DNA from 4 places in the Pseudoalteromonas qingdaonensis genome. Region 4 is predicted to be linked to each of the others. Evidence: predicted binding sites of a transcription regulator. Region 4 holds the regulator's gene; each other region holds the start of a gene.
What was found. The regulator LexA, encoded in region 4, represses DNA repair genes until DNA is damaged. The targets are predictions, from matches to a motif close to TACTGTATNNNNATACAGTA.
Positions count from the first base shown of each region.

Region 1: dinG (ATP-dependent DNA helicase DinG) is a predicted target of LexA. The motif match lies at 1,860-1,879, and genes of this name have one in related genera.
Region 2: umuD (translesion error-prone DNA polymerase V autoproteolytic subunit) is a predicted target of LexA. The motif match lies at 2,563-2,582, and genes of this name have one in related genera.
Region 3: recN (DNA repair protein RecN) is a predicted target of LexA. The motif match lies at 5,574-5,593, and genes of this name have one in related genera.

Region 1 is NZ_JBCGCU010000003.1:88,486-96,477, forward strand. It holds gene dinG (ATP-dependent DNA helicase DinG) at 1-1,851, opposite strand, end outside; gene WCN91_RS04080 (DNA polymerase II) at 2,016-4,343, shown strand; gene WCN91_RS04085 (TonB-dependent receptor) at 4,601-7,234, shown strand.
Region 2 is NZ_JBCGCU010000001.1:84,225-92,216, reverse strand. It holds partial or broken gene WCN91_RS00435 (cation:proton antiporter domain-containing protein) at 197-379, opposite strand; gene mobI (conjugative transfer protein MobI(A/C)) at 378-800, shown strand; gene umuC (translesion error-prone DNA polymerase V subunit UmuC) at 811-2,079, opposite strand; gene umuD (translesion error-prone DNA polymerase V autoproteolytic subunit) at 2,087-2,536, opposite strand; gene gloA (lactoylglutathione lyase) at 3,520-3,936, shown strand; gene WCN91_RS00410 (carboxymuconolactone decarboxylase family protein) at 4,647-4,886, opposite strand; gene WCN91_RS15155 (hypothetical protein) at 4,916-5,167, opposite strand; gene WCN91_RS15150 (SLAC1 family transporter) at 5,683-5,958, opposite strand; gene prfC (peptide chain release factor 3) at 6,191-7,783, shown strand; gene argS (arginine--tRNA ligase) at 7,843-7,992, shown strand, end outside.
Region 3 is NZ_JBCGCU010000003.1:20,225-28,216, forward strand. It holds gene gltB (glutamate synthase large subunit) at 1-2,370, shown strand, start outside; gene WCN91_RS03755 (FAD-dependent oxidoreductase) at 2,379-3,794, shown strand; gene recN (DNA repair protein RecN) at 3,874-5,547, opposite strand; gene nadK (NAD(+) kinase) at 5,774-6,658, opposite strand; gene WCN91_RS03770 (HrcA family transcriptional regulator) at 6,747-7,691, shown strand; gene grpE (nucleotide exchange factor GrpE) at 7,751-7,992, shown strand, end outside.
Region 4 is NZ_JBCGCU010000005.1:204,109-212,100, forward strand. It holds gene WCN91_RS06815 (DUF2909 family protein) at 1-64, shown strand, start outside; gene WCN91_RS06820 (cytochrome c oxidase subunit 3) at 1-839, opposite strand, end outside; gene WCN91_RS06825 (cytochrome c oxidase assembly protein) at 858-1,400, opposite strand; gene ctaD (cytochrome c oxidase subunit I) at 1,401-2,975, opposite strand; gene coxB (cytochrome c oxidase subunit II) at 2,972-4,105, opposite strand; gene lexA (transcriptional repressor LexA) at 4,423-5,040, opposite strand; gene WCN91_RS06845 (DUF924 family protein) at 5,162-5,692, opposite strand; gene WCN91_RS06850 (PaaI family thioesterase) at 5,944-6,408, shown strand; gene WCN91_RS06855 (hypothetical protein) at 6,788-7,051, opposite strand; gene WCN91_RS06860 (restriction endonuclease) at 7,413-7,992, opposite strand, start outside.

The sequences.
Region 1 (7,992 bases), on a different contig from region 4:
TTCAATGGGTGAGGTAGGCACCGCAAAGGGGATCTTGGTGATCACCAGGTTAGTAAGGTAATCGCCAGGTAAATCAAGACCTTCCGATAGGCTTTGGGTACCAAATAAAATACTGCCCTGGCCATCATCAATGCGTTTCTTATGACGGCGCACTAGGGCGTCCCGAGATATTTCTCCTTGCATTAATATGTCCCAGCCTTGTTTGCGCAGACGCTCGGCCACATGCTGCATTTGCCAGTAGGAGGCGAACAGCACTAGGTTAGCCTGTTTCTTTTCTAAACTCTGGGGCAAGGCTTTGACTAGATAGTCACTAAAGGCTTTATCCGTGGGTTCACATTCGGTTTTTGGAATATGTAACAGGGCTTGCTGCGGGTAATCAAAGGGTGAAGGCACCTTGATAAACTTAACACCTGGCTCGCCACGCAGGCCGCTTTCATGGGCAAAATGTTCAAACGAACCAAGAGCCGTGAGTGTGGCCGAGCAGAGCACGGCGCCGGCACATTCTCGCCATAATTTGTCTTTAAGATAAAAACCCACTTCGATAGGGCAGTCGCTGAGCAGGTAATCATGGTGATTTTTGTACTCCATGCGCTTTATCCAGCGGGCATGAGGCACGCTTTCACTGTGTTTGCTGTAGCTTGACCAAAGTTTATACAGGGTTTCTAAACGGGCGATGTATTGGCCGCTTTCGGCCAGCAAGGGCTCGGCGATAAAGCCCTTCACATCACCATCGTTAACATCACTGCTGAGCGCTTCGTGCATTTTATTCAGGGTGCGTAGCGCGATTTTTGCAGCCTCGCCTATGTCCTGTGCCTGCTGTGTAAGTTGCTCTGGTAAAAGGCCATGGGCGAAGCGATAGGTATGGTCTTCATTGTATTCATAGGCGGCGCTATCGAGCATGGTCAACACGGCTTTATGGCCACGGCCGATATCATCGACGGCATCGTTTAGCTTAAATTGGCTGCCTGCGGCACTGGCACTGAAAATGGTTTGTGCCATTTTGCCGCTGAACTTAAGTAATTTCTCCAGCCAATCCTGGGTACCCTTGATGGTCGCCGCGGCGGAGGAAAAATCTCGGGTAATATGGGCGAGGTGATGCGCCTCGTCTATCACATAAATGCAGTTTTCCGGCTCGGGCAAAATAACCCCGCCGCCAAGGTCTAGGTCTGCCAGTAACAAACTATGGTTGGCAATCAGTACATCCATTTGCGCAATTTTATTGCGCGCCAGATGGAAGGGGCAGGTTTGGTGTGCCTTCATTTGCCGTTGGCAGGAATGCTTATCACCGCTGATCAACCCCCAGACTCTATCCGGTATTACATCGGCCCAAGAGTCTCTGTCGCCCTGCCATTTCTTATTGCTATAGGCCTGATGCAATTGCTTCAGGCATTTTTGCTCCATCTCACTGAGCGGCGAGCTGAGTGTGGGCATCAATGCCATTTGCTGTTCATCGCCGTTGACGGCATTTTCCAGCTTGTGGGCGCAGATATAACGGCCTCGTCCTTTAACCAGATCATAGCTAAAGCTCAAGCCGCTGTGCTCGGCAAAAAATGGCAGCTCTTTATAGATAAGTTGCTCTTGCAATGCGACCGTTGCGGTGGAAATAACTAACTTCTTATTTGCTTTTAGGGCGATGGGCAGAGCACCCAAACAATAAGCCAAAGATTTACCCGTGCCCGTGCCCGCTTCGATAACGCAGATGCGTTGCTTTTTGTCATACTCACCGGCCAGGGTTTTGGCTATTTCCGCCACCAGGTAGTTTTGGCTCGGCCTGGGTCGATAATCCTCAAGGCTGGTAGCGATCCGCTGATGAGCGGTACGTATGGTCTTTTTAAGCGGATCACAGAGCATGATTTAACTTATGTATATATTTACAGTGCTGATATTCTAGGGGGACTAGAAGAAAGACTCAAGGATTAGTCAACCAGAGTCTACTACTTGGCATCTTTAGCTGCTGTAATTATGGCGCTGCTTGGTTACACTGGTGCCATATCTGAAGTTTGAGTGAACCCGCCTTGTCTACGCCTAACCCTGCCACCGCCGGTTTTATCCTTTCCATGCAAACGCAGCAGCGCCGCCATGGTATTTATTATGTTGCCTGGCTGGCTACCGAGCGTGGTCCGGTTAAGGTCATATCGACGGCGCAAAAGGCGGTGTTTTTTATCGCGCAAAAAAATAGTGCGAGCGCCGAGCGTATCCTCTCATCTCTTTCAGGCCAGTATCAGCAACGTACTCTGACGCTTAAAACATTTGCGGGTGAGCCAGTCTGTGCGCTTTATTTTTCTTCTCTGCAAGATTATTACCAGAGCAGAGAGTTACTGCGTGAGCAGGGTATCGAACTCTATGAGGATGATATCCGTCCGCAAGAACAATTCTTAATGGAGCGCTTTATTCGCGGTGGCGTTTGGGTGCAAGGCGAAGCGTCCGGCGGTGATAACAGTCTAATTCGTAACGCCCGCTTTAAAGCTAATGATGGCTTTCGCCCCAAGCTCTCCATGTTGTCGCTAGACTTGGAGTGCAGTCCCGAGGGCATTTTATACAGTGTGGCCTTGGTGAGTGAGCACAGCCGCCAGGTGTTTATGATAGGCACAAGCCCCAGCGCAGGCTCAGAGCAACCTTGGCTTGAATATGTAGAGGACGAAGCTGCGCTTCTATATGCGCTTATTGAGCAAATTAAAAATTTAGATCCGGACTTAATTATCGGCTGGAATGTGGCTGACTTTGATATGCAGCTTTTGTGTTTTCGTGCCCAGCAATTGGGTATTGAGCTCACCCTGGGACGCGATAGCGAAGCTGTGATCTGGCGCGGTGGTCAGGTTAATAAGCTAATAGTACCGGGGCGGGTGGTCCTCGATGGCATTGATATGTTAAAAAATGCCACCTACCACTTTAACAGTTACAGCCTGGATAATGTCGCCGCCGAGGTGCTCGGCGAGTGTAAATTGCTGGAGCAGGGGGATAAGCTCGGCGCCATACAGCGTCTTTTCCATCAGGATAAACTTAAGTTAGCCGAATACAACCTTAAAGACAGTGAGTTGGTACTGGCGATATTCAATAAGCTGGAGCTGTGCGAATTTGCCGTAGCTCGTGCTCAGCTTACCGGTTTACCACTTGAGCGCTTAGGAGGCTCGGTGGCGGCATTTACCAACCTGTATCTTCCCCATTTGCATCGTAGTGGCTATGTCGCCCCGAACTTGGGCGATCATGGCCTGAGCTTTGATAGCCCCGGGGGCTATGTGATGGACTCCACACCAGGGCTTTACGTTAACGTTGCCGTGCTCGATTTTAAAAGTCTGTATCCGAGCATTATTCGCACCTTTTGTATCGACCCCATGGCGCTTATCCTGGGTTTGCAGCAGCCGCAAGACAGTGTGCCGGGGTTTAATCATGCTTATTTCTCTCGCACCGAGCATCACCTGCCGCTATTAGTATCCAATTTGGCCGAGGCGCGTCAACGGGCAAAAAATGATGGCGATCACCATTTGCAGCAGGCGATCAAGATTATTATGAATAGTCTCTATGGCGTGCTCGGTTCAAAGGGCTGTCGCTTTTATGATCCCAGGTTATCAAGCTCTATCACCTTGCGCGGCCATGAAATTATGCAAACCACCAAAATGTGGCTTGAGGAATTGGGTGTTACCGTTATTTACGGTGACACGGATTCGACCTTTGTGGCCCTGCCTAGGGAACTGGATGAAGCGCAAAGTCATCACGTTGCAGCGGACTTGGTGGCAAAAATTAATCAAAAATGGCGTGCTAGATTAAAAAATAACCTAAAGTTAACCAGTTATCTCGAGTTAGAGTATGAGAGCTTGTATAGGCCATTTTTTATGCCAAAAGCTCGTCATAAGGATATTGGCAGCAAAAAGCGTTATGCGGGTTTGTTAGCACAAGCAGATTATCGTCTGGTGTTTAAAGGAATGGAGTCGGTACGTAGCGACTGGACGCAGTTCGCCCGGGATTTTCAACAAGACTTATTTAAAGCATTATTTACAGGCGGCGACCTGCAACAGGTGGTTGCAGAGTATCTAGATAAGCTGCACCACTGCGATGATGTGAAACTCCTTACCTATAGCAAACGTTTGGGTAAAGACCCTGATCACTATACAAAAGCTATCCCTCCTCATGTGCGCGCCGCGCGGGGATCCGATAAAGGATTCAGTAAGGGTGACTGGGTGCATTATGTTATAACCCTCTCGGGGCCAAAGCTGCTGCCGACCACGCAACCGCTGGACTTAGACCACTATTTAGAAAAGCAATTACGGCCCATTATTGATGACCTTCAGGGCCTTGGAATTAACATTAATTACGGCCACTCAGGCAAACAATTTCCACTGCTGTAACAAAATAATTTATAACGATTACATTTATATAATTGAATGTTTATATTGTTGTTTTTAAAGGTTAATTTTATAGCTGATTCTAATCTTTTGTTTATTTAACGTTTTTTTTTATGCTTTTGTTGTTAATTTGCTGTTGACCGGTATTTCTTAAATTGTTTAGTATCTCCTTAGGAAGTGTATTTTGTTACATTTCATTTAGAGTTGTTCACAACAAAAAAATAATTAGTCACACCTCTGTGTGGCCCAGGGAGAATCCAATGTTAAACAGCAAAATTGCAAAATCAGTGCGCTTAGCGCTAGTTTTTGGCGCTGCTTCAACTGCTGGTATTTCAGCAACGGCTATGGCCGCTGAAGAAAGCGCAGACGAAGTAGAGCGTATCGAAGTTACTGGTTCACGTATCAAACAAGTTGATATGGAAACAGCTGCACCAGTTACAGTTATCACTGCAGCAGACATCCAGCTTTCTGGTGAAGCCAGCGTTGCTGACGTACTAAATAACTCTTCTGTAAACAGCTTCGGTTCATGGCGTGGTATGTCTGGTTACGGTTCAGGTGGGGCTGCTACTTCTAACGTAAACATGCGTGGTCTTGGTGCTAACTACACGCTAGTACTTCTTGATGGCCGTCGTATGCCTGGTACTAGTTCAAGCTCAGGTGCCGCTGCCGATACTTCACGTATCCCTATGGCTATCGTAGAGCGCATCGAAATTCTTCGTAACGGTGCTTCTGCGGTATACGGTTCTGACGCGGTTGCTGGTGTAATCAACATCATCACCAAGAAAGACTTCAACGGTGTTAGCCTTACATATGATACTGAACTTCCTTCAATAGACGGTGGTGACACTAACCGTTTCTCTGTTAGCAGCGGCTTCGCGACTGACAAGGGTAACATCACTCTTACTTATGAGCACTCGAAAGCGGATGCAGTATTTGACCGTGATATCTGGGAACTAGACTCTCCTGACTACGGTGCATTCTCTGGATACAGCTCTGTACCAAATGGTCAAGGTAAAGACAGCAAAAACTGGTACTCAGCAGACTTCTGTGATCAAGCTGAAAACGTAGTTCCAAGTGGCGACGGTCGTTGTCTATACAGCTATGGTGCGGTAACCAAGTTGTTCGCGGACACTGAGCAAGACTCAATCCTGTCAAACTTCAACTACTCGATCACTGACAATATCACGTTCCGTGGCCGTGCTAGCGCGTCAATGTCTAAGACCGATGCGCGTTACGCAGGTACTCCGGTTTCTACTTCGAAGCCGGTAATGTCAGCTGACAACCCAATGAACCCATTCGGTGAAGACGTAACGCTAAGCATGCGTTCAGCTAACCTGGGTAACCGTGATACTCGCGTAGAAATCTCTAACATCGATTTCGTAGGTGGCCTGGTAGGTTTCTCTGACCTAGGTAACGGTATTGATTGGGAAATCAATGCACAGCGCAGCCGTTCAAATACTGAGTCATTCAACCAAAACCTGATCAATGACCCACTGCTACAAACCATCATCAACACTGGTGAGTACGATATCTTCAATACATCAGGTATGGATTTCGCTACTTGGGATGCGCAAATGGCTGAAATGTATGCAGGTGCTGCGCACATGGGTACATACAAAGCAGAATTCGAAAGCACTCAGTTCGACGGCCTAGTGTCTACTACGCTAATCGATAACAGCTCATGGCAGCTAGCCGGTGTTGTTGGTGCTGAATTCGAAAACATCGAGTTCACTCAGTACTCAGATCCTCTATCTGCATCAGGTAACGTATCTGGTGGTTCAGGTGGTGATGACGTATTCGCTGAGCGTGACCGCACTTCTGCTTACGTAGAGCTTCAAGCCGCGTTCCCATTCGGCCTAGATCTTAACGCTGCTATGCGTTATGACGAATACGACCAAGAAGGTGACGTAGGTGCACAGGTTGTTTCTGGTAAATTCGACGAAGTTACTACTCAGTTCGGTGCTGCATGGCGTGTAACTGATGACTGGATCCTACGTGCAAGCTGGGGTGAGTCATTCCGCGCTCCTAACATGGGCGAAATGTTCTCTAGCCAAGCGCTAAGCTTTGAAACTGAGTACGATACACTTTGGTGTGATATCCAAGGTAATGCCGCAAGCGATACAGTTTACTGTGCACCAAGCGGTATTCAGCACAAAACATGGTTCGGTGGTAACCCAGACCTTAAGCCTGAATCAGGTGAGTCTCTGACTATGGGTACTGTGTGGAACGTTACCGATAATTTCTCAATGGAATTGTCTTACTATGACGTTGAGCTAGAAAACCGTATCGCGTCTATCAGTACTGCTCGTCTACTTTCAGATGAAATCGAAAACGGTTCAAACCCTGCCGTTATCCGTGATGCTGAAGGCAAAATCGACGTAATGTACAGCTTCGACCAAAACCAAGCGTCTCTTGAGACTTCAGGTTTTGACTTCAAGACTCATTACTCAATGGAAACTGGTTTCGGTGATTTCGGCTTACGCGGTGAAGCAAGCTACGTTCGTGACTACGTAGAAATTACTGAGAAAGGTGCAGAACCGTTTGATTCAGCTGGTCTTCAAGACTACCCAGAGTGGCGTGGTAACATGACTCTAGACTGGAGCTACGAGAACTTCGGCGCTGCTTGGTCAACTTACTACATCGGTAAGCAAGAGTCAGGTAACGAAGAATACAACGTGACTTACTTGAAAGCGGTTCCAAGCTACTTCAAGCACAACGTACAAGTATCGTACAACCACGACTGGAACGGTAAGGTTACTCTTGGTGTGAACAACGTATTCGACCGTGAAGCACCTAAGTGGTACGACGGTTTCTACGACTACCGTGATGCTTCTACAGCACTATACGACGTACTAGGTCGCACAGTGTTCATCAAAGTAGAGCAATCTTTCTAATAGTGCCTTTGGCATAATTAGATAAATTAATACCGAATGGCCCCACAAGTGGGGCCATTTTTTTGCGTTTTATGGTCTGGAGACAGGAACGGTTTTTATAATCAATAGCTTTTTCTGCCCTTGCTCAGCTGAATTTCCTCCTAACTTTCTAACCTTTATGTGCTTTGCTATTTCAGTTCACTACAGGTCTTTGTGTCACTCTTAATAAAGCGATAATACATAACGAGGTAAACGAGAGGGGGCTCGTTACTTGGTTGTTTATTAGCTAGCTTACACAAGCTCGAAATTGTTTTATTGCACTCTTTTTAGTTGCCCTTAGAGGCCTTAGAGGTAGTGGTTTAGAGAAGGGTTATAGTGTCTCTGTAGTGCCTTTTAGAGCCCTGATGCAATGGCTTTTATTCATCTAAACTTGGGTATGAAGGGTATGTATTAAGAACTCAAGTTGAACGCAATTATCTGTATGGAACAATCTCTAAACCTTGCACGAATTTAGATATCGATAAAGTTAATCGCAATAACGCGCATGATTAACTTTTTCGCTAAATTTATGTGTAGATATGCAGCTTAAGTAACTAGGACTACAAAAAGGTTCAGCCTGATTAATAGGCACCGATGTCTGTTGCTGATAGTGATTTTGAGCCGAAAATAAGGTGATTTTTACCGTCACAGGATAATTAATAATTTAAATTTTATGTCAATTGTTAGGGTTTTTATATTAACTTTTTATTTCCAAAATGCAGAGGGAGCTAGGCATTTTG
Region 2 (7,992 bases), on a different contig from region 4:
CCTCTCAATCGACCTGTTTCGGGTAGATATGACAAGCTAGAAAGAAATATTATCGCAGACATTCATGTTAATGTAGCTGGCGATGTATTGCTGAGCATGAAGTCTACAGCATAGATCAACACACCCTCTATACATCGGTTTTTATTTGAAAGTGTTTAAAGCCTTCGGCAGTTTTTAGCTTCGCTCTCCTAATCTATACGGTAATAAAAAAGAGCCCGAGGAGGAGTCCTTTAAAAGGCTCAATGTTAGCTTCCAACTCGTGCCTGAACTCGCTATTGGCAAGTACTACGCCAGCTAGGAACGCGCCCAGGGCAGGGGAAAGACCAACTAACCCCATCAGAGCGGCGATACCGATAATAAGCATTAACGCCGTCGCTGTGAAAATTTCACGTAGATGTGACGAAGCAGAGGTATCAGATTTACTTCAACAAGAAACAGACAGGCTAAAAGCGCTGGCACGAGCTGAAGTTGATGACTTTTGGGTTACCCATTACAAGGTTCGCGAAAATGCGTCCTTTAAAGATTGGGGGCTGCTTGGTGTCCGTATCAGAGACTTTAAGTATGGCTTTGGCATTGAGTGGTACATCAACAGTTTTCACGGTCAACGAGACAACCGCGTGGTATTTAGCAAGGGGCTGCGTATCTCAAAGACGAAGCTGAGATACTCATTTTTGGACTGCCAAGGTTTGGCCAAAGAATGGGAGTTAGCGCTGGCCATGGAGAAAGAAGAATTCTTCAGTGATATTCGACGCCAAGTTGATAAGCTCAACATGCTGCGTCGCAGATTGAATGCCTATTGAGTTAACTGCGCTACTTCACTCGCGGCAACTGGTCCCAGCGTGTTGTGTAGGCGGGAGACAAATGCTCTCGCTTCATCGACCAATCTTTCTTCGTACCTTGTCCAGCAAAGAAAACCTTTCCGGCACCACTTTGGTTAATGGTGTCCAATACAGACATTAACTGTTGGCTATTAGAGCGGGTCGATACGTCATCGAATAGTCCTGGTTGAAACATGCCAGGATTGTAAAAGTCAGACAGCATGACGCCCGCTTTAGCATAACGAAAACCATCCTTCCAAATTCGCTTGAGTAAGTGATTGGCCAGTTCGATAAAATCCCGCGTATCGCAACTGGGGATCAGCAACTCGCCCGATGCGGAATTGCTGTACTGCGGCTCGTCGTCCTTGAAGGGGCTGGTACGTATAAACAGGGTCAGCACTTTGGCTTGCTGCTGTTCTTTGCGTAGCTTCTCAGTGGCGCGGGTTGCGTATTCGCATATGGCTTCACGTAACAATTCAAAGTGCGTTACTTTTGCGCCAAATGAACGGCTACAGACGATTTGTTTCTTAATTGGCGGGATCTCTTCAAGTTCAATGCACGACTCACCATTGAGTTCTCTGACGGTTCTCTCTAAAACCACCGAAAACTGGTCTCTGATGGCTCTAGGAGAGGCATTGGCGAGGTCTAAGGCTGTGGTGATACCCAACGCATTTAAACGCTTAGAAAGCCGTCTACCAACGCCCCAAACATCATCAACCGGAACTAATGCGAGTAATCGACGTTGTCGATCTGGATTGGTCAGGTCTACAACCCCCTGAGTGGCGGGATACTTTTTGGCGGCATGGTTTGCCAGTTTGGCGAGTGTTTTAGTCGGTGCAATGCCTACACAGACGGTGATCCCAATCCAGTTACCTATCCGCTCTCGCACTTGTTGTCCGAACTCGACAAGGGATATGGCAGACTCAATACCGGTTAAGTCCAAAAACGCTTCGTCAATGGAGTAAACCTCTACTCGTGGTGCCATTTCCTCCAAAGTGCGCATCACTCGACTGCTCAAATCTGCGTACAGCGCGTAATTGGACGAGAATGCCAAAATGCCATGGCGCTGCATTTCAGCTTTGACCTGAAAGACGGGTACGCCCATTTTTATACCGAGTAACTTAGCTTCACGTGAGCGTGCAACCACGCAGCCGTCATTGTTAGACAGCACCACAACCGGCGTATCTTTTAAATCAGGACGAAACAGCTTCTCACAACTGGCGTAAAAATTGTTGCAGTCCACCAAGGCAAATACAGGCATGGGATCGTCACGACTTACGGCGCATGTTTCGCACCACATTGGTGACCACACCAAATATCTCCAACTCTGTTCCTTCAGGAATATGGATGGGCTCATACGCTTGGTTTCTTGGGATCAGCTTGACGCACGGCCTTAGTTGAAGCTCCTTTACCGTGAGTTCACCATGGATACTCGCGATGACAATGTCACCGTGTTCGGCTTGGGCAGAGCGATCAACCACCAGAATATCATCTGGGTGAATCCCGGCATCAATCATTGAATCACCTTCAACACGCACAAAGAAGGTTGCAGCTGGTCGCTTGATGCACAGCTCGTTGAGGTCGAGCGTTTGCTCAACATAATCCTGCGCTGGTGAGGGAAAACCAGCAGAAACACGTTCCATAAACAATGGAATACGAAGGCGCTTGGCTTTAATGAAGGCAAGTGCGCCGCTACGGCCTATCAGCGAGACACTCATGACGAACCTCGAAAAATCACAATTAATACTGTTTATTTGTACAGTATCCAATGCTATGCTGATTTCTACAAGTAAAATTGTAGGTAAAACTGATGTTGTTCGAGTAAGACGCTGTGTTGTCGGTGATTTATTTTTTGTGTTGAAAAACTAGATGTGGGGGATCGCTCGCCCTCGTCAAAGCCTGCAAGGCTTGGACAATACTGCTTCTGCCTACTGCTCTTGTTTCTGTTACTGCTACTGGTTAACGCATGGGTCAAGTAACCGTCAAATAAGGCTTGTTGAACCCTTTGAAAAGGGGTTGGCTAAGCCATACGTAAAGGGTATCGGTAAGGGTTACCTAAAGGGTTTAGCTAAGGCTTTCTGAAAGGCTTAGTCAAAGCCTTCATACATGAGTCACCCAGTAGAAAGATCAAAAAAACGCTGAGGTATCCAAGGTGCATTTAGAGATACCTGTGGCACAGTGAAATAACCCAAAGCGAACAATAGAATTGAAGAGGAACCATCAATGACAAGAGATACTTTTGGTAACGACACGGCCGCTGGCGATAATGGAGTCTTGGTCTATCGAAACACCGCCATTAATTAGCAGCTTTCTACTGTAATCATGTCTTAGATATGATTTGCCTTACTTGATGTAATCCGTAACTAGCTAATTTAGCAAGTTGATGGTTTCACGCAGTGAGGACCATCATCTTGGTAAGCCTTCTGGGAAGAAATCTATAGAGTGCTCGTTCTAAATTTGCTACTATTTTTGTAAAGAATAATTGGCTTGATTTCATAAAAATTTCAGCCTTTAAGACACTTGATTGACAAGATTTACAATTTTCGTAATGGATTATTGAGGCGGAAAGGCATCATTAGGCTTTGTGTAATGGGCGCTTCCACTCACTCACCCACTAAATCGAACGCATTTTTAGTAAATATAAAGTGAAAGTATACGCAGATAGTTAATGCTATTTGAAAATGAAAGCTAGGAGTTAAAAATGTCAAACAGTCGAATTCTACACACCATGCTACGCGTGGGTGATCTAGACAGATCCATCCAATTTTACACTGACGTTATGGGTATGAAGCTGCTTCGTACCAACGAAAACAAAGACTATGAATACACGCTTGCCTTCCTAGGCTACGGTGATGAGTCAGAAAGTGCGGTTATTGAGCTGACTTACAACTGGGGTACAACAGAATATGACCTGGGCAATGCTTATGGCCATATCGCAATCGGTGTGGATGACATCTACACGACTTGTGACGCTATCAAAGCGGTTGGCGGTAACGTAACGCGTGAACCAGGTCCGGTTAAAGGTGGTACGACTCATATCGCTTTCGTAAAAGATCCAGATGGCTACATGATCGAGCTGATCCAAAACACACAAGCAACGGCAGGTCTAGAAGGCTAATACGTCTCTGGTGAGCGGTTGTTGAAAGCATAAACAAAGTGCAGTTGTGGGACCTGCCTTTTATTTATAAACAAATAGCCTTACTTGATAATGGTTATCGTTTAGATTTAAGTCCGGCTTCGATATGTGGGATAACGATAATGATCAATGAATGGGAAAAACACACACTTCTGGCCGATACCGGTCGCTGCTAGCACGTTTGTGCACCTTTCTGTGTTTAAAGCAATTTATGCTTGAGCATACTGAACCTAGATTTGACCAAATTTATCTTATGTCAAAATAGGCATTTCTGACAACATTTAGCCCTAGGTAAGCTAAATGTTAAATTTATTATCGAGAAGTGTCACTATAAGGAGAATTTACCAAACCTAGTTGAATACAGAATTGCCTTGACAAAGAGGGGAGTACAGCTTTCGGGTAGTTATTTTTGTAACGAGGTTCAGGCATGAGGTTCAATTAATCTATGTAGCCGATCTGATTGTAACTTATTGATTTAGTTTTTCTGATTAATTGATGACATCCGCTTCATTACCATCATTGGACTCAGAGCTATGAATTTAACGATGCTCTTAAACTTGGAGTCAGCTTTCGCCGGATAGGTTTTATTTAAGTAATCAATAATGTTTTTTCGATTAAACATTAAAGCCCAATCACGTGCTGTCATATTGGTTTTATTGGTTAGCTGTGGATTTGAACCGCGAATTCAACTCTTATCTGGAAGCACCTGCTTTAACCGCTGCTTCAACGTGGTAACCGATACAGGCATCACAACGGACATTGATGGCAACCGCAACTGCGATAAGCTCTTTATACTTGGTTTCCATAGCGCCCGGAGCAAAAGCTGCCTTGTGAAGACTTAAAAAAGCGTTGAGAGTATCAGGGCTCTCTTTTCGAAAAGCGGAACCTAATTTGCGTTGTTGCTGATCAATATCTGTATAATTTTTACTCATAACTTTACCTTAGTTGTATATTCAAATCTTTAATCTGGCTTGCATATTTCACCGGCTCTTCTGGCTTTGAATGTATTAAATGAAAGCCACAGAATTAAAAGATTTAGGCATCCTAATAGCGCTAAACCCATATAGAAGTATTCAGGTGGCTGAGCTAGCTCGGCATATCTAAACAGAGCGACATTAAAAGCTGCTACCGGAAATGAAAAAGCCCAGGATGAAAGATAAAACCCATCTTTTCGAAATTGATGGTATTGAGCACCAGCAAAATGGCGGTGAATAGTGCAACAGAAGCAAGTATTTTGGATAAGTCAGTTCTGGTACTAGGGTCTGTTTATCTTTGCGGTTTACTTTATGTTCAATCTAAACGCATTCTGATGAATATAATCGCTGATTTATGTGGTTAAATTCATCCATGAAGCTTGGTTACATCGCGCATCCATGCGCTCACCTCGCTAAGCTGCGAAGCATTGCTTCGGTCTTGCTCGCCTATGTACATAGCGAGCAACACAGAGCAGGATGCGTTTAGATGAACCCGCAGGGCAGCGCTTGTAGCGCATTTCTACTGTGTTGTTACATGTTTATGTAGAATAACTACACCACACATGTGCCGCCTTGTATAAATACACTACAAACTGCTGCAAAAACGAACAACAAAGGTCAACAGACCCTAGTGAGCTTTAGGACACAAAGCGAATGGATGGTGGTGCTAATAGATATACAGCATGGGTTTAAAACGTGTTGGCAGAGCTTCGTGAAAAATCAAACGGTTGGTAATGATGGTTAATAGCACCATTCAAAAAACAATACCTACGCTGAAAAAGAACCAGCTTACCTCGATATATCCCAACTTAGCACCGGTGATTGGAGCAATAATGTTACCAACAACCGGAATAAACCAACTCGGGTTGGCGTGCTCTAGTCGATAGTGGTTTATAGATAAATTGTTCATATCAAGCCATGTTGGGAATATTGGCAGGCAATACCGATCAACGGCAACTGCACCATCATCGGTGTAGTACGACAAGCTATCATCGATTTCTGGTAGCGAAGGAATTTGTGGTTTAGCCACAGTTGTTCATGAGCTGAAGAAGCAACGATTGCAAACAGCTACAACTGAGCATTGGCGTACGCTGTGAGTAAATGTTAGCCGATTAGATAACCATTGATTGTTTATAAAGTCAAGATCAGCGAAAATAGCGGCCAATTACTATTAACACGACGGATTTTACAAGCGAAGAACTGAAAAGAGAGTACTTCCAAAAGTGTGTACAAATCCGTGTACAAACTAAAAGAATTTATACATGGCAAACCAAGATTTTCTTAATGAAATCAATAAGCGAAGGACCTTTGCTATCATCTCGCACCCGGATGCGGGTAAAACAACTATTACCGAGAAGGTACTCCTGTTCGGGCAGGCCATACAAAAGGCCGGTACGGTTAAGGGTCGTGGCTCTAACCAGCATGCCAAGTCGGACTGGATGGAAATGGAAAAAGAGCGTGGTATCTCGGTAACCACCTCGGTAATGCAGTTTCCTTACAATGAGCGCTTAGTTAACTTGTTGGACACCCCGGGACACGAAGACTTCTCGGAAGACACCTACCGCACATTGACCGCTGTTGACTCTTGCTTGATGGTGATCGACGCCGCCAAGGGTGTAGAGGACCGTACTCGCAAGCTGATGGAAGTAACGCGTTTACGTGATACGCCGATCGTTACCTTTATGAACAAATTGGACCGCGATATTCGTGACCCAATGGAGCTTCTTGATGAGGTGGAAACCGAGCTTAACATCATGTGTGCGCCCATTACCTGGCCTATCGGTTGTGGTAAAGAATTTAAGGGTGTGTATCACCTGCACCGTGACGAGACCATCTTGTACCAAACGGGTCACGGCCACACCATTCAGGATGTGCGCACCATCAAGGGTCTGGACAGCGCCGAGCTGGATGCCGCCGTGGGCGAGAGCTTGGCCGAGCAACTGCGTGAAGAAATCGAGCTGGTACAAGGTGCGTCAAACGAATTTGATCTGGAAATGTTCCTAAGCGGTGACCTAACGCCTGTTTATTTCGGTACTGCCCTAGGTAACTTTGGTGTTGACCATATGCTAGACGGTTTAACCGAGTGGGCGCCGGCGCCGATGCCGCGTAAAACCGATGATGAGCGCGAGGTGAGCGCAGAAGACGAGAAGTTCACCGGTTTCGTCTTTAAAATTCAGGCCAATATGGACCCTAAACACCGCGACCGTATCGCCTTTATGCGTATTGTATCGGGCAAATACAGCCAGGGCATGAAGATGAACCATGTGCGCTTAGGTAAGCAGGTGAGCATTTCTGATGCGGTAACCTTTATGGCCGGTGATCGTGAGCGTGCACAAGATGCTTACGCCGGCGATATCATAGGTCTACACAACCATGGCACCATTCAAATCGGTGATACCTTTACCGACGGTGAAAAGCTCAAATTCAGCGGTATTCCAAATTTCGCGCCTGAGCTGTTCCGCCGTATTCGTTTAAAAGATCCTCTTAAGCAAAAGCAATTGCTTAAAGGCCTGGTACAGCTTTCAGAAGAAGGCGCGGTGCAGGTATTCCGTCCGCTTATTAACAACGACCTGATCGTAGGCGCCGTAGGTGTGCTGCAGTTTGACGTGGTTGTGGCACGCTTAAAAGCGGAATACAAGGTAGATGCCATTTATGAGAGCGTCAACGTTAACACCGCGCGCTGGGTATCAAGCGATGATGTGAAGAAGTTTGAAGAATTCAAACGTAAGTGCGAAGCGAACCTGGCTCTTGATGGCGGTGATAACCTCACCTACATAGCGCCAACCCGTGTAAACTTAAATCTGTCGATGGAACGCTATCCTGAAGTGATCTTCAGTGAGACCCGTGAGCACTAATCGCCCCTAATTTATCTCGGCCAGCGTAATGCTGGCCCAATTGCAAGGTAACTGCAACGATGAACATTAAACAAATTTTAATCGACAAAGCCAATGCCGCCATGCTTGCTGCGGGGCTTGAAGAAGGCACTAATCCAGCGGTAACGCAAAGCACGCGTCCGCAGTTCGGTGATTACCAAATCAATGGCGCCATGGGCGCGGCCAAAAAA
Region 3 (7,992 bases), on a different contig from region 4:
GTGACGCTTTCGTATCGTAACGCCATCAACAAGGGCTTACTTAAAATCATGTCTAAGATGGGCATTAGTACAGTGGCTTCCTATCGCTGCTCCATGTTGTTTGAGGCCGTTGGCCTGTCCGAGCAGGTGGTGGAGCTATGCTTTAACGGCGTTGCCAACCGTATTAGTGGTGCCGGTTTTGAGGATTTCGAGCAGGATCAGTTGAAGTTGCGTCAGCTTGCCTTTAGCGCGCGTAAGCTTTTGACTCACGGTGGTTTACTAAAGTTTGTTCATGGCGGCGAATACCATGCCTATAATCCGGATGTGATCCAGTCGCTGCAAAAAGCAGTGCGCTCCGGCGATTATCAGGATTATCTGCGTTATGCAGACTTGGTTAATAACCGGCCGATCACTAACATTCGCGATATGTTGGCGCTTAAGGGCGGCACTGATGCCATTGCCATCGATGAGGTAGAAGCACCCGAGGAGCTGTATAAGCGTTTCGACTCAGCGGCCATGAGTATAGGTGCCCTGTCACCGGAAGCGCATGAGGCTCTGGCGATTGCCATGAACCGCCTCGGTGGTTGCTCCAATTCGGGTGAGGGCGGCGAAGATAAGTTGCGTTATGGCACAGAGAAAAACTCCCGCATCAAGCAGGTGGCGTCAGGCCGCTTTGGCGTAACGCCGCATTATTTGCGCAGCGCCGATGTGATTCAAATCAAGGTAGCACAAGGCGCCAAGCCGGGCGAGGGCGGACAATTACCTGGCGAAAAGGTCACCCCCTATATCGCCAAATTACGTTACTCGGTGCCCGGTGTGACCCTGATTTCACCGCCACCGCATCATGATATTTATTCTATAGAAGATCTAGCACAGCTGATTTTTGACCTTAAACAGGTGAATCCGGAGGCCATGATCTCGGTTAAGCTGGTGTCTGAGCCCGGTGTTGGCACCATAGCCACTGGGGTGGCCAAGGCCTACGCGGATCTTATCACCATAGCCGGTTATGATGGCGGCACAGGCGCCAGCCCGCTGACCTCGGTCAAATACGCCGGCAGCCCATGGGAGCTAGGTCTGGCGGAAACCCAGCAGGCGCTGGTGGAAAATGGCTTGCGTCATCGTATTCGCTTGCAAACCGATGGTGGCTTAAAAACCGGTCTCGACATTATTAAAGCGGCTATATTAGGCGCTGAAAGTTTTGGTTTTGGTACTGGCCCCATGGTGGCGCTTGGCTGCAAATACCTCAGAATTTGTCATTTGAATAACTGTGCCACAGGTGTGGCGACTCAAGATGAAACCCTGCGTGCCAAGCACTATCACGGCCTGCCGGAAATGGCGATGAACTACTTTAAGTTTATCGCTCAGGAAGCGCGCGAATTGATGGCTTCCTTAGGCGTAACCCGCTTGGTTGATTTGATTGGTCGGACCGACTTGCTTGAGGCGCTTGAAGGCAAAACGACGAAACAGCAAAAGCTGGATTTATCGCACTTGCTGGCACAACCAAAAAATATAAGCGGTCAGTCCTTATATTGCTCCATGCCCAATACCTCGCACTATCGCGGCGCCCTTAATGAAGAGCTGTTGGCGAAGACAAAGCAGGCCATAGACAATCGCAGCGGAGCCAATCTGGTGACGCGTATCTGTAACACCGACCGCTCGGTAGGGGCTATGCTTTCCGGCTATATCGCCGCCCAGCATGGTAACCAGGGCATGGCCGCAGAGCCGCTGCGGATTGAGTTGCATGGCACCGCTGGTCAGTCGTTTGGGGTATTTAATGCCGGTGGTCTGGAAATGACGCTTGTCGGTGATGCCAATGACTATGTGGGCAAGGGCATGGCTGGCGGCCGTTTGGTGGTGCGCCCGCCCTTGGGGTCTTGTTTCTTGTCACATCAGGCGGCAATTATAGGCAATACCTGTTTGTATGGTGCCACCGGCGGCAAATTATATGCCGCGGGCTGCGCCGGTGAGCGCTTTGGTGTGCGTAACTCAGGGGTCACCGCCGTGGTTGAAGGCCTTGGCGACAACGGTTGTGAATATATGACAGGTGGCGTGATCTGTGTGCTTGGCAAAGTGGGCATTAACTTTGGTGCTGGCATGACCGGAGGTTTTGCCTATGTGCTTGATGAAGCAGATGACTTTACCAAACGTATGAACTCTGAGCTGGTGGAGATAGCGAGCCTAGAGCAGCTGCCGACTCATCAGGAGCATCTGCGTGGTTTGATTGCTGAGCACCTTGAGCTGACCGGCTCGCAGCGCGCCGAGGCTATCCTGGCCAGCTTCGATCTTTACTTGCCCATGTTTAAGTTGGTGAAGCCGATTTCCAGTGATCTTCATAGCCTGTTGGGACACCGCGCCCGCAGTAGCGCCGAACTACGTGTGCAGGCGCAATAGGAGGAAGTATGAGCCAGAATGTTTATCAGTTTATCGATGTACAGCGCGTCGATCCGCGCAAAAAGCCGATCTCTACGCGCAAGCAGCAGTTTGTTGAGATCTATGAGCCATTTTCACAAAATCAGGTCGACTCTCAGGCGGATCGCTGCCTTGACTGTGGCAACCCTTATTGCGAATGGCAATGTCCGGTGCATAACTATATCCCGCAGTGGTTAAAGCTTATTCGCACCGGACGTATTCTCGAAGCGGCGGAGCTTTCTCACCGTACCAACAGTCTGCCTGAGGTCTGTGGGCGTGTGTGCCCACAGGACAGGCTTTGTGAAGGCGCCTGTACTCTGAATGAGGAATTCGGTGCCGTCACCATAGGTAATATCGAAAAATACATTACCGATACCGCCTTTGCCATGGGCTGGAAACCGGATATGAAGCACGTGGTATGGAGCGATAAAAAGGTCGCCATTATTGGTGCCGGTCCGGCAGGACTAGGCTGTGCCGATGTGCTGGTGCGTAATGGCGTGAAGCCCGTGGTGTTTGACCGTCACCCGGAAATCGGCGGCCTGCTGACCTTTGGTATTCCTTCGTTTAAGTTGGAAAAAGAAGTGATGCAACGACGTCGGGAAATCTTTACCGAGATGGGTGTCGAGTTTCGCTTGAACACAGAGGTGGGCAAGGATATCGAGCTGCAACAGATCATCGACCAGTATGATGCGGTCTTCCTCGGTGTGGGTACCTATCAAAGCATGAGTGCCAACCTTGAAAACGAGGATGCCGAAGGCGTGCACGACGCTCTGCCATTTTTAATTGGCAATACCAACCGAGTGATGGGCTATGACGAGGGTGATGCACCCTACCTTGATATGCAGGGCAAGCGGGTAGTGGTACTCGGTGGTGGTGATACCGCCATGGACTGTGTGCGTACCTCGGTGCGCCAACAGGCGCAGCAGGTGATCTGTGCCTATCGCCGTGACGAAGAGAATATGCCTGGCTCCAAACGTGAGGTAAAAAATGCCAAGGAAGAGGGCGTTGAGTTTATGTTTAATGTTCAGCCCAAGGGTATAGTGGTGGACGAGCAAGGTCGAGTGAGCGGCGTGCGCATGGCGCAAACCCAATTGGGCGAGCCCGATGAAAATGGTCGTCGTCGCGCCGAAGAAGTTCCCGACTCAGAGCATATAGTTGCCGCCGATGCCGTGTTGATGGCCTTTGGCTTTAAGCCCCATAAGATGCAATGGCTGGAGCCCTTTGGTGTGGAAATAAATCACTGGGGTGGCATTAATGCCCCAGAGCAGGGCGCCTTTACCCATCAGACCACCAACCCGAAAATTTTTGCCGGGGGTGATGTGGTAAGAGGCTCGGATCTGGTGGTTACCGCCATCTTTGAAGGCCGTAATGCCGCCGAAGGTATTATGGATTACCTGGAAGTGTAACCTTGGAAGCAGCAAAGCGGGCATGGGCCCGCTTTTTTTATGCGCTGTTTTTATTCACAGCTTTTATGTGCTGATAATGTTAAGCGTGCGCCGCGATTAGCTCCTTGGCATTGGCTAAGGTGGTTTTACTGATATTGTCACCGGCCAGTAGGCGGGCGATTTCATCAACGCGGCCTTGCTTATTCAGCGACAGCATTTGTGTAAAGGTTTCATCATTGGCCACCTGTTTGGCCACGAAGAACTGGTTCATGGCGCTGGAGGCTACCTGGGGCAGGTGAGTCACACATATAACCTGAGTAGATTGGCCAAGGCGACGCAGCAACTTACCTACCGCTGCGGCGGTTGGCCCTGAGATCCCCACATCCACTTCATCGAAGATTAGCGTTGGCGTGGTCACGCGCTGGGCGATGATCACCTGGATTGCCAAACTGATCCGCGAGAGCTCACCGCCAGAGGCAACCTTAGACAACGCCTGCATGGGTTGGCCCGGGTTGGTGCTTACCAAAAATTCGATGCGGTCTAAACCAAGGCGGCTGGGTGTGCGTGCTAAGTCAAAATCGAGAGCAATGGCAAAGCGGCCATTTTCCATCGACAGCTCATGCATACTGGCGCCGATCAGTTCGCTTAATTCTTGCGCTGCGGCTTTACGGCTGGCGGATAACTGCTCGCAGCATTGCTGATATTCATTCAGTGCTTCGGTTATCTCAGCATCGAGCTGAGCCAGGCGCTCATCATCAACACAAATAGCTTCCAGATCCGTTTTAATTTGCTGGTGATGTGCAGCCAGAGCCTTAGGTTCAACCATATGCTTGCGCGCCAAGGTGATGGCGGTGCCCAAGCGTTCATCGAGCTGGGCTAAGCGCTCCGGATCAAGCTCAGCGCTATCGCAATAACCGCGCAGCTCACGGCTTGCCTCTTCTACCTGCACGCAGGCATCGTTAAGCATGGCGGCGATGCCTTCTAAGCTTGGGTCTATGGCGGCCAGCTCGCTAATGGCAATAGCACTGTGCTGTAGGGCGCCGTTAATGGTTTGCTCATCGCCTTCGTACAGGGCATAAAGTTGCTGCTGTGAGCCTTCCAGCAAGTGCTGAGCATGGCTAAGACGATTATGCTCCACCTCAATTTGCTCATATTCGCCGTCTTCTAAAGCAAATTCATCGAGCTCGGCGACCTGATATTCAAGCAGTTGTTTTTGTGCCTGTTGCTGGGCGTGTTTGGCCTCTAACTCGCGCTGCTCCAACTGTAACTTTTGGTATTGGCTAAAGCTTTGCGCCGTATTTTCAAGTAAGGATTTATGGCCGGCGTAGCCATCGAGTAATTGCAGCTGATGGTCGTTTTTCAGCAATAGCTGGTGCGCATGCTGACCATGGATGGATAATAGGTGTTGCCCCAATTCCTTTAACTGAGCGGCGGTAACACTGATGCCGTTGATATAGCTTTTGCTGCGGCCATTTTTCGCCACTACGCGTCGCAGCAGGCATTCTTGCTCATCGGCCTCGAGCATATGCTCTTGCAAAAACTGTTGCGCCTTGGGCAGGCGACTAATATCGAAACGGGCGCTAATGTCCGCTTGTTTGGCACCGGGGCGCACTGCCGCGGCATCGGCACGCTCACCTAAGCACAGAGAGAGAGCATCGATGGCAATCGATTTACCTGCACCGGTTTCCCCTGTTATTGCGGTCATACCGGCATGCCATTGGGTTTCAAGCTCGCTAACAATAGCAAAATTAGAAATGGTTAATCCCGAAAGCATACTGTTTATCCATCCAGTTATACACTAACTGTTAATCTATACAGTAGTTGTTTTTTTTGCAAATTAAATTTTAAACAATTTACGCTTGCTCTGGCTCGGTACATTTGTTGTCAGGCTCTCTAGCTGGTGGCTTGTACTCGATACCTGGCTTAGTTAAAGCCTATACCTTGTTAACCTCGGTTAGCTTGCGCTGAAAACTCCCTCGCTGATGTATTCCAAAGTAACTTTAATACAGGCGTGAGCCCCAATTTAGTTTTTGGCGCAGCACGTTATAGTAGGAGTAATCCGTGGGATGAATTAAGCGCAGCGGTTTTTCCGCTTTTTTGATCACCACCTCATCGCCTGGCAATGTAGCCAGCACCACATGGCTGTCGCAACTGACCTGCAGGCTGTCGGTGTTATCCAAGCTCAGTTTAAGGCGAATAACGCTATCACCATCGACCACCAAGGGGCGGCTTGATAGGGTATGAGGGAACATGGGCACCAAGGACATGGCATTAAGACCCGGAGTAAGAATAGGGCCGCCGCCAGATAATGAATAGGCGGTGGAGCCGGTCGGCGTTGACACTATCAGACCATCAGATTTTTGCGAAAACACAAAATCATCGTTAATAAAGCATTCGAATTCGATCATGTGCGCCACCTTGTCGGCGTGCAGCACAGCTTCATTCATCGCCGAGTTGGCACTTTTAAGCTCGGCATGGCGAAACACTTCCACTTCCAGCAAGAAGCGCTTTTCTTCTATATAATGACCGCTGAGCACTTGCTCCAGCGCGGGTTCAAAGCCATCTGGGTTAAGGTCGGTTAAAAACCCCAGTTTGCCGCGGTTAACGCCGATCACGGCCACATTAAAACGGGCCAGTACCCGCGCGGCGCCAAGCATATTGCCGTCACCGCCGACCACTATGGCCAGGTCCGCTTGCTCACCGAGCTCGACCAAATTGACCAGATTAGCGTCTTCTGGATTCGCCAATTGGCCGCCATAATGACGCTCCACCAGGACCCGGTAACCTAAAGCTTGCAAAAAGGCATAGAGGCGTTGTAATGTCAGCGCCGCGCCTTCATGATTTGCTTTACCAATTAAGCCAATAGTTTTAAAAGAAGCGCTCATATCTGTGCCATAAATGTAGTAACTCTTTATAGAGTAACGCAAAAGTGGTGGGGTTGAAACTGAGGCAAAGAGCCTAAATTATAACAATATGAAATTATCTCCACGTGATGAGCAGATATTCTCTGCGGTAATGAGTTTATACTGCGACGGTCAGGGTCTGCCGGTTGCCTCTTCTCGTATTGCCAAGCAAAAGGGCATGGCGGTGTGCAGCGCCACCGTACGCAATGCCATGGCACGCCTCGAAAAACTAGGCTTACTCTATTCGCCCCATACCTCGGCCGGACGTATTCCTACCCAGCAAGGTTTTGATTTTTGGTTCGATTCCTACTTTCATCTAGATCAGCTTGGTCAATATTGGCAGCCGCCACAGGAAAAACTGGTGGAATTTGCCCATCATCTGGCGCGGCGCTACAAGGTGTGTTGTTGTGTTGGTTTGCCTCAGGTTACCACTCAGTGGGTGTTCCGCGTAGAAGTGCTGGACTTTGACCGCACCCATTGGCTGGTGCTGCTGTTGGACCGCCAAGGTCAGGGCCACAATATCCTTATTACCAAGCCCCTTGAGGCCAATGATGATATTCGCTATCAGTTTGCCACCTGGTTGAATTCGGTTTTTGCGCAGCAAAACCTGCTTGAAGGCTTGCACCGAATGAAGGCCATGAGCCGCACCGCGCCTCATTATTGTCATGGCTCCTTGGCGCAGTGGACGCGGGAGTTAGGAAATAAACTGGGCAGCGACAACAGTATAGTGGTCGGCGAAAATAACCTTTATGCCTACACAAACAGCGAGCAGGAGCTAAACATAGGTGCGCGTTTCTTACATGGCATCGAAGATAAGCTGGCGTTTCGCAACGGTGTGTCCGTGCTGTTTGGCGATCAGTTGCCCTTACCGGGTTTTGAACCCTTCTTAGTTTTTAGTCTGGCTTACTTTGCCAACCAGGAATATCAAAGCCGATTTTGCGTGATTTTGCCAAAGTCGGCGCCGATTGAGGCGATCATTCAAGAATTTGCGCAAATCGAGCACCTTGACTCTTGAATCCGCTAAATACATCCCCATAATGAATCGCAGTTACGCAGTTTTTGGAGAATATAAAGATGTCTGAGCAATCCCAGGCTAACGAACACGAACAGGAAAATCTTGAGGCGCAAGCCGAGCAAGAGCAGGGCTCACAAGAGCAAAGCATTGAAGCTGAGTTAGCGGCTCTATACGCGGAATTAGAAGCTGCAAAACAAACCGTTGAAGAGCAAAAAGACAGCGTGATCCGCGCCGCCGCCGAAGTTGAAAACATTCGTCGTCGTGCTGCACAAGATGTTGAAAAAGCACATAAGTTTGCGCT
Region 4 (7,992 bases):
ACCACATCTACAAAGTGCCAGTACCAGGCCGCTGCCTGAAATGCGAAGTGCTTTTCACTGCTAAAGTGCCCCTTTAATACCCGGATAAACACCACAATAAGCATTATGGTACCCAGGGTTACGTGCAGGCCGTGAAAGCCGGTTAGCATAAAGAAGGTGTTGCCATAAATGCCGGAATCCAGCTTCAGCCCTAAGTCCTGATAGGCGTGTATATATTCATAAACCTGCAAGCCAAGGAAGCTAAGCCCCAAAAGGACGGTTAATAGCAAAAAGAGCGTCAGTGGCCCGCGCTTATCTTTTTCAATGGCGGTGTGCGCAAACTGCAAGGTCACCGAAGACACCAAAAGGATAATGGTGTTGATAAGTGGCAGCCCCTGCCAGCCCATGGCCTGGGTTGTTGTGCCACCTGGGGTGCTTTCCAGCGGCCATGCCGATGTGAATTCAGGCCATAACACTTCGCCCGTCATCACATTATTGCCATCGCCACCGAGCCAAGGCACCGCCAGCATACGGGCGTAAAACAGCGCGCCGAAGAAGGCGGCAAAGAACATCACCTCGGAGAAAATAAACCAGCTCATGCCCTGTCTGAAGGAGCGGTCCATTTGCATTGAGTAGAGACCGCCGTGGGATTCGTTGATCACATTACGAAACCAGCCCACCAGCATATACAACAACACGGCAATACCGGCAAATAACAGATAATGACCATGGCTGCTTTCCTGCCCCATTTGCATCACGGTTAAGCCCGCACCGGCGGCAATAAAGAACAGCGCCACCGCACCGACTATCGGCCAGGGACTTTGCGCCGGCACATAGTACTTTTGATACTCTTCACTCATATTCATGCCTCATTTGGGTTATCGCGCCGACGCCACTAACGACTCGGGATGCTTGGCGCTGATATCAAAAAGCGTATATGACAGCGTTAGCTCCTCGTACTCGGGGGGCAACGCCGGATCGACATAAAATCTTAATTGATATTCTTGTTTTTCGTTGGCTTGCAGGGTTTGCTGGTCAAAGCAAAAGCAAGCCAGTTTATGTAGATATTTTGCCGCTAAACCCGGAGAGACAGACGGAATAGCCTGCATCACTCGGGCTTGATCACTGGTATTGGCTGCCGCAAAGGTCACCAGGCTCATCTCGCCGGGCTTAACCACCACAGACTGCTGCTGGGCGCTGACCTTAAAGGGCGCACCGCTTTGGGCATGAGTGGTAAAGCTCACGGTAACCTCACGGCTGTTATCCACCCGCTCGCTTTGTTGCGCCTGCTCCATGGAAGGCTTGCCATTAAGGCCGGTGACATCACAGAACACGTCGTACAAGGGCACCAGCGCAAAGGCAAAGGCGAACATGGCCAGGGTGCCTAATAACAGCTTTCTTAACAGCGGCATATGGTTCATTTATTTCACCTCGGGCGGCGTTTCAAAGGTGTGATAAGGCGCTGGTGAAGCCACCTGCCATTCCAAGCCCTCGGCTCCGTCCCAAACCTTAGCCGGCGCTTTTTCACCGCCCTTAATGCACTTAAACACCACAGCAACAAACAGCAGCTGCGACAGGCCAAAAGCAAAGCCGCCGATACTGATAATGGCGTTAAAGTCGGCAAACTGCAGCGCATAGTCGGGGATACGGCGTGGCATACCCGCAAGGCCAACAAAGTGCATGGGGAAGAAAAGCACATTGACGCTGATTAAGGACATCCAGAAGTGCCACTTCGCCAAGGTGGGGCTGTACATATGCCCGGTCCATTTCGGCAGCCAGTAATAAGCGGCGGCCATAATGGAGAACACAGCGCCAGTTACCAGCACATAGTGGAAGTGCGCCACCACGAAGTAGGTATCATGGTACTGGAAATCCACCGGCGTAATGGCCAGCATCAGGCCGGAGAAACCGCCCAGGGTAAAGAGCACAATAAAGGCGATGGCAAACATCATGGGCGCTTCAAAACTGATGGAGCCGCGCCACATGGTTGCCACCCAGTTGAACACCTTGACCCCGGTGGGCACGGATATCAGCATGGTGGAGTACATAAAGAAGAGCTCACCAGCGAGCGGCATGCCGGTGGTAAACATATGGTGCGCCCACACAATGAAAGACAACAAGGCGATGGACGCGGTGGCATACACCATGGAGGAGTAGCCAAACAGTTTTTTGCGCGAGAAGGCGGGCACTATGGTGGAGATAATACCAAATGCCGGCAAGATCATTATGTACACCTCGGGGTGACCGAAGAACCAGAAAATATGCTGGAACATCACGGGATCGCCACCACCGGCGGCATTAAAGAAATCGGTGCCGAAGTATTTGTCCGTCAGTACCATGGTCACCGCCCCGGCCAGCACCGGCATTACCGCAATCAACAGGAAGGCGGTGATAAGCCAGGTCCACACAAACAGCGGCAGTTTCATCCACTTCATGCCCGGCGCGCGCATGTTGACGATAGTCACTATGACGTTAATGGCACCCATAATGGAGCTGATCCCCATGATATGGATGGCAAATACAAACAGCGCTGTGTTGTCGTTACTGTAAGTGGTCGACAAAGGCGCGTAGAAGGTCCAACCAAATGCCGGGCCGCCTCCTTCCATAAACAGGGAGGCTAACAAAATGGCAAAGGCAAAGGGCAGGATCCAGAAGCTCCAGTTATTCATGCGCGGCAAGGCCATGTCCGGTGCCCCGATCATCATGGGGATCATCCAGTTAGCCAGGCCGGTAAAGGCCGGCATTACCGCACCGAAGACCATGATCAAACCATGGACTGTGGTCATCTGGTTAAAAAAGTGCGGATCAACCAGTTGTAATCCCGGCTGGAACAGTTCGGCGCGGATCACCATGGCCATGGCACCGCCGGTTAAAAACATCAGCAACGAAAACAGCAGGTAAAGCGTGCCTATGTCTTTATGGTTCGTGGTAAAGAGCCAGCGTTTAATACCAGTTGCAGGCCCGTGGTGTTCATGTGTCGCAGCGGCTGTACTCATTGTTCTTCCCCATCAATAAAGGCCTGAATTGCACTTGGTTGCACAACATCGCCGGTGTCATTACCGAACGCATTACGCTGATAGGTGATAACACCCGCTAGCTCTTTAAGTGTGAGCTGGCTAACAAATGCCTGCATGGCGGTGCCTGGTTTACCGTGCACCACAATATCGATGTGATCTTTAATTTCGCCAGTTGCGATTGGGCTGCCCTTGATAGCAGGGAACACCCCGGCAAGGCCCAAACCTGTGGGTTGGTGACAGGCGGCACAGCGGGCCATATAAGCCTGCTCGCCCAGAGCCATCAGCTCGTCTTTTGATAGAGTTTGGTCAAGCAAGGCCGCATCGGCCTGGGCTTGGTCCAACACAGCCTGTTTTTGCCCTGCCAGCCAGGTATCGAATTCCGCCGGTGCCTTGGCCTCAACTACCACGGGCATAAAGCCGTGGTCTTTACCACACAGCTCGGCACATTGGCCGCGATAGATACCGGTTTCGTTAACCTTGGTCCAGGCCTCATTGATAAAGCCTGGGTTGGCGTCTTTTTTCACCGCAAAGTCCGGCACCCACCAGGAATGGATAACATCGTCCGAGGTCATCAGGAAGCGTACTTTTTTACCGGTTGGGATCACCAGTGGCTTATCCACTTCAAGAAGGTAGTTCTCGCCTTTCTTCTGAGCGTTCTGAATTTGTTCCTGTGGCGTGGCCAGTAAGGAATAAAAGCCCACATCATGGCCCATATACTCGTAATGCCACTTCCACTGCGAGCCGGTGATCTTTATGGTGATATCGGCCTTGCTGGTATCTTCCATGGCAATCAAGGTCTTGGTCGCAGGTACCGCCATGCCGATAAGGATAAGAAAGGGAATTGCGGTCCAAATAATTTCGACCTTAGTGCTCTCGTGAAAAGATGCGGGCTGCGCACCTTTTGACTTACGGTGCCTTAGTAAGGCCCAAAACATGATAGTGAACACTATCACCCCAATCACACAACAGATTATAAATATCGTCATGTGTAACTGGTAAACATTCTCGCTGATATCCGTCACCCCTGGGCGCAAATTATAATCACTATTTGCAAAAGCCAAGTGCGGGGCAAACAGACACAGCAACATGAGGGAGCACAGCTGCTTCATGTACCATCTCCTTAAAACGCGCAACGCAAAAAGAGAAGAGGCAATTACTGCTAGCCAATCTTCATTATTATTATGCTTAGAACTGGCCGATTACATTTACTTTACACAAAGCGATTAAAAAGCAACCAGCAAAGCCTGTAATCTAACCAATTAGTCAAGATTTGAACGAATAGCAAGAAATGAAGCGTTTTTGTTTTGCTTTTTTAAATAAATATTTGTGGAATATTCAAACTGTTAGCTAACAGTGAAAGAAGGGAGAAAAGCGTCGTAAAACCCCCAATAAACGGCGTATCGGGGGCCAAAATACCAAATAAAACCTACATCCAGTCGGCGTTTCGAATTACACCAACCGCTAAGCCCTCAATATCAAAAGATTCATGTTCTAAATCGACTTCGATAGGAGCAAATTCTTCATTTTCCGCATGCAGTAAAACCTTGCGGCCGGCCTTTTCCAGGCGTTTCACGGTTACGTCGTCACCCACTCGGGCCACCACCACCTGACCGTTTTCGGCCACCTGAGCACGATGTACCGCCAGCAGGTCGCCATCAAGAATACCTATATCCTTCATACTCATGCCATTAACCCGTAACAGATAGTCCGCCGCCGGCTTAAACAACATGGGGTCGATTTGGCAATGACTCTCGATATGTTCCTGCGCCAAAATAGGCTCACCGGCGGCAACGCGACCGATTAACGGCAGGCCTAATTGCTCCGGCTCTTCTTCCTCAACCAGCTGAATACCTCGGCTGGCACCGGGTTTCATTCTGATCACCCCTTTTTTGGCCAGCGCCTTAAGGTGCTCCTCGGCAGCATTGGCACTGCGAAAACCTAATGTTTGTGCAATTTCGGCGCGCGTTGGCGGCATGCCGGTATCTTTAATAAAGACTTTGATCAGCTCTAAAATTTGCGATTGGCGATTAGTTAAAGGGCGCATACAACTGGTTTTCCATACAGTACATTTAACTGTGAGTATATACAGTTGTCAGAAAATCGCAAATAAAATCAGGGAATTTACGGAAGTCGCCCCCTCTCCTCTTTAGCCCCACAGCGACAAGTTAAAAGCCACTGCTGGGCGTCTCCAGAAAAGCTTGCTCCTCGGGGGGCGACCGACACCCGAGTATGGCGTTGCGATGGGGGTAGCGACCAAAGCGGTCAATAATAGCCTTACGGGCCAGCTCATAGGAATAACTCTCCAAAGGTCGAAACAGGTGCTCGGCAAGTATATGAATGGCGGTGCTTTCGCTGTGCATATAAGGCATATATAAAAAACTACGCTCCTGCTCGGTTAGCAGCAGATCGTAACCCTTTTCTAGCGCATGCTGAGCCAGACACAGGGCTTGCGCATCCTGAGCAAAGGCGCTGGCGGTATCGCGATATATATTACGGGAGAATTGATCCAGCACGATAATTTCACAGAGCGCCCCTTTGGCACTTCGACGCCATTGATACAGCTCACCCCGACTGGCAGCGCGGTGGGTTTCGGCAAACAACTCAGTGACTTGAGCGTCGAACCCCTCACTCTTTTTAAACCAATCCTCTGGCTGGCACTGATAAAACCAAAAATCATACACGGATTGAAAGTCCATAACCTCTCCTGCGCATTAACCCTTAAGCCGTTACAAACAGTCTAGTCAATTCAGGGGTTCGGATGATGACAAGGAGGCGATATTTTTGCTCACAACCCCAGATACAGCCGCCCGCTCTTCCCTCCCTGCGCAAGCTAACCATCGTAAAAGACTTGCAGATGCCGGAGCATGTGCAGCATTATGTGAGCCAGGTTGCCATCGTGAGCAACACCCGAGCATTCACAGACCTTGCCACATAAGGAGCAGTAAGCATGAGCACACGTATTTGGGCACAGGAAATCGATTTTGATCTTTGCCGCCAACTAGACCTCGGCGTCGGCGGCAAAGGCACCTTGATGACCAAACTCGGTATTGAAATCAGCGAAATCGGCGACGACTACCTGGTGGCCACCATGCCAATCGACAACGAGCTCTACAACCCCATGGGCATAGTCCACGGCGGCGCCTACGTGGTACTGGCCGAAACCGTCGCCAGCTACGCCGCCAACTTTGTTGTCGATACCAGCAAATACTACTGCGTCGGCCAGGAGATCAACGCCAACCACCTCAAAGCCTCACGCACCGGTACCCTCAAAGCCGTAACCAAACCCGTGCATATCGGCGGCCGCTCTTCCGTGTGGGAGATTAAGATTTATAACAGCGCGGGCGATTTGTGTTGTATTTCAAGGATGACCGCAGCGGTGGTGGAGAAGCGATCAAAGGGCACCGGCCTTTAATGCGGGATTGTTTCTGCACCTTGTCTGTAGGCGAGGCTTTAGCCTTGCGAAAGGCGCTTCGATTTTAGATTTTGTCGCGTTGGCGACAACAACCAAAGAGGGAGTGATTCGACTCCCCCTTTGGAAACCCCGCGAACCCGGGATTCGCTAATGCTTCCGAACTCAAGCTTTTGTTAAGCGTTTCGTTTTGCTTTCGACAAGGTTTAACGAGGTGTCCTACCTCGGTAAACCTAGCTCGATATCCCTATCTCGCTGTCTCTAGCACACTCCACAACAAAAGCCGATTTCTACAGCGCGAATCAAAACGGGAGCAACTTGTTGCGAGTCGAGCGTCCATAGGACCCGTTTTTGATGGTGCTTGTTATACATGCAGTGTCTATCAGACCCTGCTGTAACTAATATTTTGATTTACTGTACCATCAATAATTAAATAGCTGATTCCGCAATTACATTTAACGTTGCCAACCACTTTATTCAGCGATAGACCTGCAACACTAAGATCAACGAGCAAATCTCCGGTATGACATGGTTTTGCTCTATCATCAGATTCTAAATTTAAATCGTCTCTAACTGCTTTTTCAAACTCAGCTTGTTTACCAGCTTCAAGATAGTTTGCATTTGACCACTTAAATTGGATAATCATATGAGCCTCTATGAAATGTATAACGCCGCCTTAAGCGGTGAGCAGTTTGCTAAAATATGAAACGAAGTGAAACTGAGCAAACTGTTACGAATCCGACTTTAAGGTCTTGTTATGTGTTTATGAATTACCAGCAATTAAAACAATTACTACTATGACTAACGCAGGTATTGGATATTTAACGGCTAATTTAAAAATACCACCAATAAGGCTACGTAATATAGAAGGCACCAGAACAAACCAAACTGGACTCCCACCTTAATATTTCTGAACGCCCTCTGTCACCGGTATTTTCAATAATGTGGCTGCCGACGCATTGCTAAGCAAAATATGTACAACAAAGATCAACAGACCCTAGCCAAAGTTAATCTTCGCCATCAAGCGCTTCAATCATTTGATCTACAGCGTAACTCCACTCATCGAGCATGCTATCATGGAGAAGCCATACGTCCTGGCTTTCAGCCAATTGCTTAGCAGACTTTGTATAGTCATTATTTGTTACAACTGCGGCACCAAACGCTTCATAGTAATCTCTTGCAGAAGATACCTCCTGAACAGCTTTATTTCCTACAGGTTGGCTATACAGCTTACATTGAATAACAAACCTCAAACCATATTTTTCGGCAACAACATCTGCTCCTTGATCGCCACTACCAGAAGTAGAATACGCAGTCCACCCCAGTTCACAAAGTTGGTGGGCTACTATCTTTTCATACTCATATGGATCATCAGGCTCATTCTCACAAGCAGAGGCATCTTCCCTAACAATATCTAAAACCATCATTATATTCTCACGATACAGCTCCGACATATCCAGAGCTATAACCCATTCTTTATCACAGTAGTCCGTCAAAAACTGTTTGAAAGCACGTAATGGAGCCTCTACCCTTGAATTAATATATTTCCCCACAAGATAATTTATAAAATCTTCTCTTTCGATTTCA